Regions from separate parts of the Streptomyces sp. NPDC002520 genome, predicted to be linked through region 1. Evidence: riboswitches for the same ligand, from Rfam matches in the RefSeq annotation. Region 1 holds a riboswitch; the other holds the start of a gene.
The links. Region 1 has a riboswitch for ZMP and ZTP ahead of ACWD5D_RS13015 (glycine hydroxymethyltransferase). Riboswitches for the same ligand answer to the same signal wherever they lie in the genome.

Region 1 (7,234 bases):
CCGCCGCCTGGCAGGGCCTCGCCCTCCAGGGCCTCTCCACCCATCGCCACGAGCTGGCTGTCGCCGAGCCGATGGACGCCCTGGTGGTCGGCTACGGAACCCCACCGGAGAGTGCCTGGGCGGGAACCCTGGAGGCGCTGTGCAGGGTGCTGCCCTGACCCGCGGGTGAAAACACCGCCGACCGCACACGACCCCGCGCCCGCCCGTGGGCGAACGCCGCCCGGCAGCCCCGTGGGCGAACGCCGCCCCGCAGCCCCATAGGCGAACGCCGCCCCGCAGCCCCATAGGCGAACGCCGCCCCGGACCTCAGCGCACCGCCTCCTCCGGCACCGTCTCCTCCACCACCGGCGCCTCCCCGAACCGTGCCAGGGCCAGCGCCCCCACCACCGCGACGGCGAAGCCGAGCGCGGCCAGCCACGTCAGCCCCTCCCTCGTCCTGTCGCCGAGCCAGATCACACCGACCGCCGCGGGAGCGACCGTCTCGCCGATGACCATGCCGGCCGTCGCCGTCGTGACGGAGCCGCGCTGGAGGGCCGAGGTGAGGAGGACGAACGCGGAGCCGCCGCCGAGGAGGAGGGCGTAGGTCGCGGGGTTGGTGAACAGGTCGGCGGGGCGGAGGGAGTCGATGAGGCGTACCGCCACCTCGACCACCCCGAAGCCGAACCCCGCGCCGAGACCGAGCAGCAGCGCCCGTGTCCGCCCGGACAGCCGCCCCCCGACCGCACCGAGCAGCAGAACCCCGACGGCCGCCACCACCATCGCGTACTTCAGCCAGCCGGGCGCGCTCCGGTCGCCCTCCGTCCCCGAGGCCAGCCCGAGCATGGCGAGACCCGCGCACACCACCCCGACCGCGGCCCACTCCACCCCGCTCAGCCGCACCCGCAGCAGCCGGGCCGCCACCACCGCCGTCACCGCGAGGCTCGCGGCCAGCGCCGCGCCCACCGCGTAGATCGGCACCGAGCGCAGCGCGGCGATCTGCAGCAGGAACCCGAGCCCGTCCAGCGCGAGACCGGCGAGGTAGCGCCACTGCCTGAGCGCCCGCAGCAGCAGCGCGGCCTCACCGCCCTCGCCCCCCTGCGCACCCGCCGCCCGCGCGGCCATCGCCTGCAACACGGTCGCCGTACCGAAGCAGACCGCCGCGCCAAGCGCGCACACCATTCCAAACAGCACGAAGCGACTTTAGGGGAGCAGGAGAACACGGGGTCCCCTGCACGGACACTCACACCGATCTCTAGGCTGGCCGACGCACACCGCACCACATCCGACGGGGGAGACACCGATGGCGCACGCACGCCCACAGATCCGCAGGCAACTGCGCTCCACCACGGTCGTCCTCGGCGGCATGGGCCTGCTCGCCGCCGCCCTGACCGCCTGCTCGTCCGACCCGGACAAGCGCTGTGTCGACCGGGGCAGCTACAACCTCGCCAAGGGCTACAAGGTCGTCTCCGACAAGAACTGCAAGTCGACCAAGGCGTCGCTGAACGGCGGCTGGTACTACGGCGGCAAGAAGAAGGGCTCCTGGGTCGACGGCGGCTCCTTCGTCAAGCCGCGCTCGGGCTCGGGCAGTTCCTCCGGTTCCGGCCACAGCGGTGTCCACCGCGGCGGCTTCGGCGGCGGCCACGGCAGCTCCGGCGGCTGACCGGGAACCGGACCGGAAACCGTCGCATGGAACGCCGTACCATCACCCCCCGCCCCGGCTGGCAGCAGACCGTCGAGGAACAGGGGCTCGTATACCCCCTGACCCGCCACCCCGACGGCTCCCTGCGCCCCTACTGGGACGAGAGCGCCTACTACGTCTTCTCCCTGGAGGAGATCGAGGCGCTGGAGGAGACCGTCGAGGAACTGCACCGCATGTGCCTGGCCGCCGCCGGGCGCATCGTCGTCACCGGCCGCCTCGCCGACCTCGGCATCACCGACCCGCGCGTCGCCGAGGCCGTCACCGAGGCCTGGCACCGGCGCGCCGAACTCCCTTCCGTCTACGGCCGTTTCGACCTCCGCTACGACGGCGCCGGCCCGGCGAAGATGCTGGAGTACAACGCCGACACCCCCACCTCGCTGGTGGAGGCCGCCTCCCCGCAGTGGTTCTGGATGGAGGAGCGCTTCCCCGGCGCCGACCAGTGGAACTCCCTGCACGAACGGCTGGTCGACGCCTGGCGGGGGCAGGCCGCCCTGCTCCCGCCCGGCAGCCCCCTGCACTTCGCGCACTCCGCCGCCGACGAACTCGGCGAGGACCTGATGACGGTCGCCTATCTGAAGGAGACCGCCGAACAGGCAGGTCTGGAGACCGACTGGATCTCCATGGAGGAGATCGGCTGGGACCCCCTCTCCGGCCGCTTCGTCGACAACCGCCTCCGCTTCATCCGCGGCATCTTCAAGCTGTACCCCTGGGAGTGGCTCACCACCGACGCCTTCGCCGGGCACGTCCTGGACACGCTCGACAACGGCGGCGGCACCGGCTCCACGATGTGGATCGAGCCCGCCTGGAAGATGCTGCTGAGCAACAAGGCCCTGCTGGCGATCCTCTGGGAGCTGTACCCCGGCCACCCCAACCTGCTGCCCGCCTACCTGGACGGCCCGCGCGAGCTGACCGGGACGGCCGGCTACGTCGCCAAGCCCCTGCTCGGCCGCGAGGGCGCGGGTGTGACCGTGCACGAGCCGGGCGCCCCCGCCGTCGTACGGGACGAGTCCTGCTGCTACCAGCAGCTCGCCCCGCTGCCCGCCTTCGAAGGCAACCACGTGGTCCTCGGCGCCTGGGTCGTCCAGGACGAGGCGGCGGGCCTCGGCATCCGCGAGTCCTCGGGCCTGATCACCGACGAGTACGCCCGCTTCTTGCCGCACGTGATCCTCTGACCGCCGGATGGGTGGGCTGGCCTGACTGATCCGCCGAAACCCGGGCTCTCGGCCGCGACGGATGACGACGCCGGGCGCAGGCCGCCCCCGGGAACGGATGGGGACGACCGGGACACCGGTTCGAGTCCTCTTCCGTGAGAGGCGACTGTCAGAGGCGACCGCGACGGCCGACCCGATGGCCGACCGCGATGGTCGCCCCGACGGCCGACCGCGATGGCCGACCGCGACGGTCGGCGGGCCGTCGCCCGCATGGTGGACGTCCGGCCGAGTCCGCCCGGCGTGGCCGGTAGGCTGGCTGCGGGTCGTGACTGGCGCGCTGGGATGGGACGGACCATCGGGGAGCGGCCCGTGGAAATCAGTGCCGTGCGCCTGGGCCGAACGTGAACGCTGTACGCACACCGTCCGGAGGTCCCCATGCCAGAGCAGCAGCCTCTCTCCAGCGAATCCACCGCCTTCCGCGCCGCCCTCGACGTCATCCGCGCCGTCGAACCGCGCGTCGCCGACGCGATCGGCCAGGAGGTGCACGACCAGCGCGAGATGCTCAAGCTGATCGCCTCCGAGAACTACGCCTCCCCGGCCACGCTGCTGGCGATGGGCAACTGGTTCAGCGACAAGTACGCCGAGGGCACGATCGGCCGCCGCTTCTACGCCGGCTGCCGCAACGTCGACACCGTCGAGTCCCTCGCCGCCGAGCACGCCAAGGCGCTCTTCGGTGCCCGGCACGCCTACGTCCAGCCGCACTCCGGCATCGACGCCAACCTCGTCGCCTTCTGGGCCGTCCTCGCCGACCGCGTCGAGGCGCCCGCCCTGGAGAAGGCCGGCGTCCGCCAGGTCAACGAGCTCTCCGAGGCCGACTGGGCCGACCTGCGCCAGGCCTTCGGCAACCAGCGCATGCTCGGCATGTCCCTGGACGCCGGCGGCCACCTCACCCACGGCTTCCGCCCGAACATCTCCGGCAAGATGTTCGACCAGCGCTCCTACGGCACCGACCCGGTCACCGGCCTGATCGACTACGAGGCACTGCGCGCCCAGGCTCGCGAGTTCAAGCCGCTGATCATCGTCGCGGGCTACTCGGCGTACCCCCGTCTGGTGAACTTCCGGATCATGCGCGAGATCGCCGACGAGGTCGGCGCGACCCTCATGGTCGACATGGCCCACTTCGCGGGCCTGGTCGCCGGCAAGGTCCTGACCGGCGACTTCGACCCGGTCCCGCACGCCCAGATCGTCACCACGACGACCCACAAGTCGCTGCGCGGTCCGCGCGGCGGCATGGTCCTGTGCGACGACTCCCTCAAGGACCAGGTCGACCGCGGCTGCCCGATGGTCCTCGGCGGCCCGCTCCCGCACGTCATGGCCGCGAAGGCCGTCGCCTTCGCCGAGGCCCGGCAGCCTTCCTTCCAGGACTACGCCCAGCGCATCGTCGACAACTCCCGCGCCCTCGCCGAAGGCCTCATGCGGCGCGGCGCCACGCTGGTCACCGGCGGCACGGACAACCACCTCAACCTGATCGACGTGGCCGGCTCCTACGGCCTCACCGGCCGCCAGGCCGAGGCCGCGCTCCTCGACTCCGGCATCGTCACCAACCGCAACGCCATCCCGGCCGACCCGAACGGCGCCTGGTACACCTCCGGCATCCGCATCGGCACCCCGGCGCTGACCACGCGCGGCCTGGGCACCGCGGAGATGGACGAGGTCGCCGGCCTCATCGACCGCGTCCTCACCACCACCGAGCCGGGCACGACCAAGTCGGGCGCCCCGTCCAAGGCGTCGCACGTCCTGGACGAGAAGGTCGCCGAGGAGATCGCCCAGCGCGCGACCGACCTCGTGGCGGGCTTCCCGCTCTACCCGGAGGTCGACCTGGGCTGACGCCCACACCCTTTTGAGCTGTCAAGGATCCGCGACTCTAGAGGTCGATCAGCTGCTGACGCGGTTCCTTCCGCGGCGGACCGGCACCGAGCCGGCCCGCCGCGCGGCGTATCAGGAGCCCTCCGGTGACACCGACCACCAGGCCGGACACTGCCCACCAGACACCGTCCGGCACTTGCCCGCGGTCGTCCGCCGACTGGGCGCCGGAGCCCAGCAGGCCCGCACGGTCCAGTTGCCGGAACACCGTCTCCGGCGCCCGATGCCAGCGGATGTCGTCGTCCATCACGTCCGGCGAGAGGTCCGAACGCACCCAGGCTGTGCCGTCGGCCGCGACGAACAGCTGGTCCTGCCGCTCCATGGCGACGTCTCCGCCCGGCGCTCGCCGTGTCTGCGGCCAGCCCCCGACGCCCGTCAGGCCCCAGAGCACCGTGACGCGCACCGCCGGATACCGCCCGTCGGCCCAGGACTGCGGCACCCGCTCCGTGCCCACGTAGGTCGGCTGCAGCAGCTCCCGGAGGCGAGCGAACTCCGGCTCGCCGGAGCGCAGCGTCCGTGTCCGCCCGGTGTCGCCCGAGACGATCAGCGCCAGGTCGGGCCCATCGCCGGCCGGCCCGGGTGCGGCATAGGCCGGCGGGCCGGCGACCAGCGCCACCAGTGCCACCAGTGCCGACCACGGCACAAGCCGGGCGAGCCACGACACTGTGCGTCTGCCGACCCACACGCTCAGCCCATCGTGCGACCCCATGCATCCCCCTCCATATCCCCCTCCATATCCCCCTCCCACTCGCAGCCTCCGTCTCACAGGTCCCGCAGTTCCTGCCGAGGCCCCGACTCCCGCTCCCGCCGTCGCCACGCCCGTATCACCAGTGCCGCGACGGGCCGCAGCGCCAGTGCCAGCCCCGCTCCGGCCGCCGCGCCCCCCTGCGGCTCTCCGCCGAGCCGCCCGTCACTTCTGGTACACCGCCCGGCCCGTCGGGGTTCCCACCTCACCGGCACTACTTCGACGGCTCTCCCGGTGCCGACTCGAGCGACTTCGCGATCTTCACGGCCCGCGCTCTGGACGCCACCCCCTCCAACCGCAGCGTCACGTCGTCGGACGTCCCGTGGGCCCACAGCAGCGTCGGCCCCGCGGTCCGCACCTTGCGTGTGTAACGGTGCCCGTCCGCGTCGACGAGCCAGAAGCCCAGCAGATGCGGGCGCGGGAACCACAGGGCGTAGTCCGGCACGGCATCGGCGGACGGGGCCTTGCCCAGCACTGTCCACTCCGGCGACTCGCGCACCGTCTTGACGAAGCCGACGTCCAGACGCGCCCGGAACTCGTCGAGTCGCACCGTGCGACCGCCCTCACGCCAGCACAGGCTCATCAGAAGGCGCCCGTGCGGCTCACCGGTCACCGTCACCGCGTCCGGCACGCCCAGCGCGTCCGGCACCAGCGGCTCGAATCCGGCGCGCTGCCTCGCCTGCGCCAGCGACACCGAGCGCCCGCAGCCCGGCACCTCGGCGCCGGGAGAGGGGACGGCCGACGGGTCGTACCGCACCTCGACCCCGCCGAAGTCGAACCAGTCGTGGACCGCCGCACGCACCGGGGGCGTCAGCGCGAGCACGGTGAGCAGGCCGCACAGCGCCGCCGTCAGCGAGCGCCACCGCAGCCGCGCCCAGTGCCGGCCGGCCCGCAGCCGAAGACGCGCGCCCGGGGGCTCGGCCACCGGCACGGGCAGCTGCTCGGCCAGTATCTGTCCCAGCACCCGCTCGACCATCGTCTCGGAGTCGAAGGCCCCGTCGGCCCCGCCGCTCCCGCCTGTCCCACCGGTCCCGTCAGCTCCCGGCGAGTCCAGCGACCGGCCGAGCGCCCTCAGCTCCTCCGGCAGCCGCGAGAGCGCACTGTCGCGCCTCAGCTCGCGACCGACCCTGCCCGGACCGCGTCCAGCTCCCCGACCACGCGACCCCCGACTCCCGACGCCACCGCCCGCACGGGCACCCTCGCCCTCGTGCGACTCACTCACCCCCTTCACCCCCTTCCCGGGGCTGCACATCCGGCAGCAGGCGGCCCAGCTTCCGCAGGGCACGGTTGAGCCGGGACTTCACCGTCCCCCGGGGCCAGCCCAGGGCCTGGGCGGTCTCGGGTTCGTCCATCTCCAGGAGGTAGCGGTACGTGACGACCAGGCGGTGCTCCTCGCTCAGTCTGCCGAGAGCGGACTGAAGGGCCGCGCGGCGCTCCGACTCGAGCGCGGCGACCGCGGGGTCCGCCGATTCCGGTATCAGCGGCTCCGCCTCCACGAAGGCTGCCTCCCGGCCCGCGAGCGTGCGCTGCCGGGCCGCCGTCCGCACGGTGTTCCTCGTCTCGTTGGCGACGATCGACAGCAGCCAGGGCCGGAACGCCGCCCCGTCCCTGAACCGGCCCAGCGCGCAGTACGCCTTCACGAAGGCCTGCTGCACCACGTCCTCCGCATCCGCGCCCGCCCCGAGCGCCGAGGCAGCCCGCAGGGCGATGGCCGTGTGGGCCCGCACCAGCTCCGCG
Region 2 (7,234 bases), on a different contig from region 1:
CCATGGGCGGATCAGGCACCTGCCCGGAGCACGAACCCGGGCGGCTCACGCGGGCGGGCGGCTCACCTGCACAGGCGACTCACGTGCGTTGCCGGCTCAGGCCTCGACGGCGGGGAGCAGGCCGGTCACGGGTGCGGCGAGGTCGGTGAGCTGGTGGAGTTCGTTCAGCCGGTTCAGTCCGCCGAGCTGGTCCAGTCCGCGCACCTGCTCGGTGACGGTCGGTACCTGGGCCCTGTGCTCGGCGGGGATGTCGCTGACGGCGAGCGAGTCCAGCGTGGTCATCGGGTTGATCTGCCCGGTGTTCGATGCGCCCGCGTCGGCCGCGTTCGCCATCGGTGCCGCGAGACCGGTGACACCGACGGCCAGACCGACTGCGGCGACGATACGTCGTGTTGAGATCATGCCTTCAGCAACGGTGCCGGACGCCGCACGGACACGGGCCCCGGGCCGCGCTCACCCGGGAGGCGGAGCACGGCGTCTGCGCTTGCCGTGGCCGTCGGGGCGGAGGAGGCTCGATGGTGGGGTCCGTGCGGTCCGCTCCCTGGCGGGCCGCGGGCGCCGGAAGGAGGTCCCGATGGGCACCGCGACAGGTTCCACCTTCGACACCGAGACACTGCGCCGGGGCATAGAGGGCAATACCGGGAACACGCTGCTCGCCCTCTACGCGGACAAGGCGGAGATCCTCATCATCGACCGCGACAGCCAGCCGAGCCACCCCAAGATCCTTCAGGGCCGCGGCCAGATAGCGGAGTTGCTCGACGACCTCTACAGCCGCGACATGACACACCACCTGGACCAGTGCGTCATCGAGGGCAACCGGGCCGCCTTCACCGAGTCCTGCGAGTACGAGGACGGCACCCGGGTCCTCGCCGAGTCGATGATCACGCTGGAAAACGGGAAGATCGCCCGACAGATACTGATCCAGGCATGGGACGAGTAGGGAGGAAGGTCGCGAGGGTCCAGGTCACCTCCCGGCTGACCTGGACCTTCTCGGCACGGGCGAGGCTGGGAAGGGCGGCGCGTCCGTCCCGCCCCCGGCAACCGGCCCCCGTTTCCGCGGCAGGTCTGCGCGCGACCGCCGCTCTGCTTCGTTCGATGCTGGCAGCGGCGCGCACTCGGCCCCGGCCCGCGTTGCCGCATCCCGCGCTGCCACGTCCGGCGGTGCCGCGTGCGGCGCGCACGCGCCACGGCCGGCCCCGGTGAGCCGCGCCGCACCCACCGCGTCGGTGCGGCTCGGGGCCCCGGTTACCCTGTACGCGGGCCGTGACTGGCGCTGAGGTGGAGTACCACCGGGGAGCGGTCCACGGTCGATGCCGCGCGCCTGGGCGATGAAGGTCAACCAGCTCAGGAGCGCAGATGACTCAGGCCCGCCTCATGGACGGCACCGCCCTCGCCCGCCGCATCGTCGAGGAGACCGCGAAGACGGCCGCCGATCTCACCGAGCGGACGGGCAGCGCGCCCTGTCTGGCCACGGTGCTCGTCGGCGAGGACCCGGCGTCCGTGACGTACGTACGCATGAAGCAGAACCGCTGCCGCGAGGCGGGCATCGAGTCCCGGCACGTGGCACTGCCCGCCTCCACGACCACCGCCGAACTCGTCGGCACCCTGCGGGAGTTGTCGGACGACCCGACGGTGCACGGCATCCTGCTCCAGCACCCGGTGGGCGACCACATCGACGAGCGGGCCGCGTTCGAGGCGATCGCCCCGCACAAGGACGTCGACGGGGTCACCTTCGCGTCCTTCGCCACGATGAGTTTCGGCCTGCCGGGCTTCGTCTCCTGCACTCCGGGCGGCATCATGCGGCTGCTCGACGAGTACGGCGTCGACCCGGCCGGGAAGCGGGCCGTGGTGGTGGGCCGCAGCGCGATCCTCGGCAAGCCGGTGGGCATGCTGCTCCTGGGCCGGGACGCGACGGTGACGTACTGCCACTCGCACACCGTCGACCTGTCGGCCGCGGTCCGCGAGGCGGACATCGTGGTCGCCGCCGTGGGCCGGCCGCGGCTGATCCGGGGAGGGGACGTCAAGCCGGGCGCGGTGGTGATCGACGCCGGTTACAACCCGGGGAACGTCGGCGACGTCGACTTCGACTCGGCGGTGGAGCGGGCCTCGCTGATCACGCCGGTGCCGGGCGGCGTCGGCCCGATGACGATCGCGACGCTGCTGGAACAGACCGTGACCGCCGCCGCCCGGCAGCTCGGCGTGTGATCCCTCGACGAGGCGTTCCGGTCCGCCCGGCTCGTGGCGCCGGCCGTCGTACGGCGCACAGCGCTGGACGCGCCGGGCGGCTGAGGCTCAGCCGTTGGTGATGACCATCCGGAAGCGGGCCTTGCCGGCCATCATCTTGTCGTAGGCCTCCCCCGCGCGCTCCAGCGGCACGGTCTCGGTGATCGGGCGGATGTTGTGCAGGGCGCTGAACTCCAGGGTGTCCTGCACGTCCTGGGCGGTACCGGACGGGTGACCGACGACCTTGCGGCCCGTCAGGAGCAGTTGAACCGGGGAGATGGCCATCGGTTCGACGTCGGCCCCGATGGCGACCAGTTCTCCGCGGGGCGCCAGGCCGTCCACGGTGGCGCTGATGGCCTGGGCGTTGCCCGCGGTGGCCAGGACGACATCGACGCCGCCGAGCGCCTGCAGTGACTCGGCGACGGGGGTGCCGGAGGTGCTGTCGACGTAGTGGTGGGCGCCGAGCTGCTTCGCGAAGTCGGCCTTCTCGGGGCCGCGGGCGATCGCCACGGTCTCGAAGCCCATCGCGACCGCGTACTGCACGCCGAGGTGCCCCAGGCCGCCGAGGCCGAGGACGGCGACCCGGTCGCCCGGCTCGGCGGAGCTGCGCCGCAGCCCGTTGAACGTGGTGACGCCCGCGCAGGCCATGGGCCCGGCGTCGACCGCGGACAGCGCGTCGGGGATGCGGGCCAGGGCGTCGCAGGGCGCGATCATCTTCTCGGCGAAGCCGCCGTCGTACGACCACCCGGGAACCTTCAGGCGTTCGCACACGATGAAGTCGCCCTTGCGGCACTGCCTGCAGTAGCCGCAACTGCCGCCGAACCAGCCGACCGTCACCCGGTCACCGGCCTGCCAGCCCCGCTCCGCCACCCCTTCGCCCAGTTCCTCGATGCGTCCGGCGACCTCGTGCCCGGGTACGTCCGGGAACGTCACGCCCGGCAGTGCCCCGTTCACGAACATGGCGTCGCTGTGGCAGATCCCGCAGGCCTCCACGGCGATCCTCACCTCTCCGCGTGCCGGCCGGGGCACCTCTCGCTCGACCAGTTCGAACGATCCGCCGGGGGCGGTCACCTGCGCGACTCGATAGGTAGGCATGCGTCTCTCCGGGAAACGGTACGAAGATCCTTCGGCGGCCCCTCACAGGCCACTCGGTCCAGCACACCAGCTCTGGGCCGATCGCGCGCGCCGAGCGCTTCCCGCCATCGGCGGTCGTACGGTCGCAGGCCCGGGGTGATCCGGTGCGGCGGGATCCTCAGCCGGCCTCCGGACGCCACCCCTCGGGCCGGAGCGTGCCGAGCAGCTGCCGCACGAGTTCGTCGACGACCTCGTCGAGGCTCGCGTCCACCCAGCCGGCGCTCCAGTCGTGCAGCAGGCCGTTGACGCTGCCGATAAAGGCCGTGGCCGCGAGCCGGTAGTCGCGCGGGGCCGCCTCGCCGCGGGCCACGGCCGCGTCGGCCTCGGAGCGGATCAGGTCGACCCAGCGGGCCCGGCGGGCCAGCCGCTGCTCCTCCAGGCGGGGGCTGACGCCGATGATCTCCACGAAGGCGATGCGGATGCGGCGCGGGTCGGAGGTGACGTCCCGGGCGTAGGCATGGAACAGCGCGGCGACGCGTTCGGCCAGCGGCAGCCCCTCGGCCGCCGCGAGCGCGTCCAGCACGGCCTGTTCCGCCCAGCCGTTGACCTCCAGGTGCAGCGCGGCGAGGACGTCCTCCAGGGTGCGGAACTCCTCGTAGAACTGGCGGGTGGACAGGCCGGCGGCCTGGCTCAGCGCGGCGACCGTGGTGGCGCGGAAGCCCGGGGTGTCGCCGAACAGGCGGAGCGCCGCGGCCAGGAAGCGGCGGCGCCTCTCGGCCTGCCGCTCCTCGGCGGACCTGCCGCCGTAGCGGCCCGTCGGCGCCCTGAGCCTGCCCGTCACGCATCCCCCTCCGTCCCGCCCCGATGCCCCAATGCCCCAACGCCCCAACGCCCCAACGCCCCAACGCCCCAATCTTGTCGTGCACACGTCTTGTCGAGAAGGCCGTCCCCTCCTTACTTTTCAGTAAGTTCACTGTGAAAGCGTCCGTGTTCAGATTCCCCCGAGGAAGGAGAGCAGTCATGCCTGCCTCCAGAACCAGGCACCTCTGCTCCGTGGCCGCCGCCCTCCTGCTGACCGTCGTCGGCCCGGCGACCGCCGCCTCCGCAGCCTCCCCCACCGCGTCCGACGCCTCGGGCCTGCGCGAGGTGCTGTTCGTCGGCAACAACTGGGACGGCACCGCCGATGTCATCAAGTCCTCCGGCGACTTCGCGAAGGTCGGCCGGGTCGACGTCATCCCGGACAAGGACCGGCGGATGGCGGAGATCAACGCGGATCCCGTCAAGTGGATCTACTTCATGGCGATCCGCAACAGCGTCGGCGAGGGGCACGACCAGTTCGCCGACGACATGTACTCCACTCCGGACGGCAGATCGGTGGTGGTCTCCCGGCCGAGCTTCGCCGACGTCGTCTCGATCGACCTCGCCACCGGAAAGCTCAACTGGCGCTTCCCCGTGGCCGGTTACCGCGCCGACCACATGGCGGTCTCACCCGACGGCACCCGCGTCGCCGTCTCCGCGTCGACGGCGAACACCGTGCACGTGCTGGACATCGACACCGGCAAGCAGCTGGGGTCGTTCGCGACCGGCGACAAGCCGCACGAGAACATCTTCACCAAGGACGGCAAGTACATCTGGAACATGTCCATCGGGGACGTCAACACCGCCCTCGACGACCCCGTTTGGGACTGGACCAAGGGCGACCGGCACATCACGGTCGTGGACGCGACGACGTACAGGGAGGTCAAGGTCATCGACATGCGTCAGCGGCTGGACGCCTTCGGGCTGAAGAACTTCTCCGACGCGGTGCGCCCGGCCGTCTTCTCCCCCGACGAGTCGAAGCTGTACTTCCAGGTGTCGTTCTTCAACGGCTTCCTGGAGTACGACGTCGCCGCCGACAAGATCACCAGGATGAAGACGCTGCCGAAGAACCCGGCCACCAGCGAGGACCGCACCACCTGGGTCAACGACTCACGCCACCACGGCCTGTCGATGAACCCCGCGGGCACCAAGCTGTGCGTCGCGGGCACCATGGACGACTACGCCACCGTGGTCGACCGCGCCTCCCTCCAGGAGGGCCCGCTGATCACCACGTCCAAGCCGTACTGGGCCACGGTCAGCGGTGACGGCAAGGACTGCGTCGTCTCCGAGAGCGGCGCCGACCAGGTCACGGCGATCGACTTCGCGACCGGCGAGAAGGTGGTGTCCGTGCCGGTCGGAGACCACCCGCAACGTGTACGGCTGGGCCACGTACCGGCCGACTGGAGCGGCCCATCCGCTGGTTAGTATCGAAATGTGCTTAATAGTCCGCCTTGTAGATATTTGGGCGTTTTCTTGCGCGTTGGATGGATTCGGTCGGTGCAACTGAGTCAATCTCGCTCCATGGCATCGGCCATCACCCGACCCGATACGCGCAAGGAGCACATGCATGAGTCCTGAGAACAGGACGGCCCGGCTGCTGGGGCCGCTGGCGCGAACCAGCTTCAAGAAGGCAGGTACGCTGGCCTCGTTCACGGTGGTCATGGCAGTGGGCCTGGTCGGCCCCGCCGCGGCGGCCGCACAGAACATGTCGAGCCACGGATCCGTCCAGGGCGGCGGCGACAAGTGCAAGTCGAGTCACCGTTCGGCCGAGCTCGGCGGTGGCGGCGGCGGCGAGCGCGGCTGCACGGGGCCGACCGGCCCGACCGGCCCGAGAGGCAAGACCGGCCCCACCGGCCCGACCGGCCCGGCCGGAGAGACCGGCGCGACCGGCCCCACCGGCCCCACCGGCGAAAACGGAGAGAACGGCGCGACCGGAGCCACCGGCCCCACCGGCCCGACCGGAGGGAACGGAAAGAACGGCGCGACCGGCCCCACCGGCCCCACCGGCCCGACCGGCGCGACCGGCTCGACCGGGCCGTGTTCCGACATCGACGCGACACAGGACTCGTCCAACTTCGAGCTCCGAGGAGCGTTGACCGGCGGGATCACGTACGCCGGAATCCGTGACACCCGGACCAACGTGGACCACACGTTGAGGTGGACCGACCTCAGCGGCCGGTTGTTCTACCCCTCGGGCGGCGCCGCCGGTGTCCCCTGTGGCGTGTCCGTCAACCAGCACGCCCAGAGCGACCCCATCACGATCGATGTCGTCACCACCACGGGGCAGGTCTGGGAAATCGACTGCACCCAGGTCCAGCTCCTGGGTGACCCGACACCGGCATCACTCACCTGTGCCGCCTCCTGGAACCAGTTGAACACACCGCTTCCGGGTGCGATCAACAGCTAGGCCGGCGTCTCGGATCGCCGAAGGCCGGACGGCCGGGGCCCGTGGAACGGGCACCGGCCGTCCGGCCTTCGGTGCTGTTTCCTCAACCACCCACCCTGCTCGTCACGTTCAGCAGGTACTCCTTCCGGTTGAGCGGGTTGTGGTCGGTGCGCGGCCGCTCGGGGACCGGAGTGCGGGTGACCGGCGCGTAGTCGTCGAAGGCGCTCTCCAGCTCGCCCTCGCCCCGCGTCAACCCCGGCAGCCGCTCCTCCAGTTCGTGCACCCGGGCGGCCGGCATCGCACCCTCCAGGACGCAGAGCGAGCCGCGCGCCACGGTCGTACGCGGTACGGCGCCCAGCTTGGCCAGCACCGGCAGCAGCGCGCCCAGCGTGTCCGCCGGCGCCTCGACACGGAAGCGGTGCATGGGCTCGTGGACCCGGGTGCCCGCGCGCCGCAGCGCCTCGATCAGGACGAGTGGGGTCAGGCCCCGGAAGTCGTAGCCGGTGCTCGACATGCTCTTGTCGAAACCCTGGTGGGCGTGGCTCTGCCGGGGCGAGTAGCCGGAGTGGGTCATGGTGACCGTGCAGTCGGTGACCTGCCAGCCGTGCGGCCCCTGTCCGAGCGTCTCGCGCACCGTGTCCTCGACCGCCTTGAAGAAGGCGTACGGCATCGACCCCAGCTCCACCTCCAGTC

Region 2: linked by a shared signal. The riboswitch ahead of ACWD5D_RS14185 (bifunctional 5,10-methylenetetrahydrofolate dehydrogenase/5,10-methenyltetrahydrofolate cyclohydrolase) and the one ahead of ACWD5D_RS13015 (glycine hydroxymethyltransferase) in region 1 are both predicted to bind ZMP and ZTP.

The regions. Positions count from the first base shown of each region.
Region 1 covers NZ_JBSFXG010000007.1:112,634-119,867, forward strand. The annotation lists gene pdxR (MocR-like pyridoxine biosynthesis transcription factor PdxR) at 1-158, shown strand, start outside; gene ACWD5D_RS13000 (DMT family transporter) at 307-1,158, opposite strand; gene ACWD5D_RS13005 (hypothetical protein) at 1,280-1,639, shown strand; gene ACWD5D_RS13010 (glutathionylspermidine synthase family protein) at 1,666-2,850, shown strand; ZMP/ZTP riboswitch at 3,145-3,232, shown strand; gene ACWD5D_RS13015 (glycine hydroxymethyltransferase) at 3,265-4,716, shown strand; gene ACWD5D_RS13020 (hypothetical protein) at 4,754-5,461, opposite strand; gene ACWD5D_RS13025 (hypothetical protein) at 5,712-6,749, opposite strand; gene ACWD5D_RS13030 (RNA polymerase sigma factor) at 6,712-7,234, opposite strand, start outside.
Region 2 covers NZ_JBSFXG010000008.1:86,269-93,502, reverse strand. The annotation lists gene ACWD5D_RS14195 (hypothetical protein) at 97-402, opposite strand; gene ACWD5D_RS14190 (nuclear transport factor 2 family protein) at 575-940, shown strand; ZMP/ZTP riboswitch at 1,254-1,334, shown strand; gene ACWD5D_RS14185 (bifunctional 5,10-methylenetetrahydrofolate dehydrogenase/5,10-methenyltetrahydrofolate cyclohydrolase) at 1,357-2,205, shown strand; gene ACWD5D_RS14180 (alcohol dehydrogenase) at 2,293-3,318, opposite strand; gene ACWD5D_RS14175 (TetR/AcrR family transcriptional regulator) at 3,476-4,138, opposite strand; gene ACWD5D_RS14170 (YncE family protein) at 4,318-5,580, shown strand; gene ACWD5D_RS14165 (collagen-like triple helix repeat-containing protein) at 5,723-6,562, shown strand; gene ACWD5D_RS14160 (GTP-binding protein) at 6,645-7,234, opposite strand, start outside.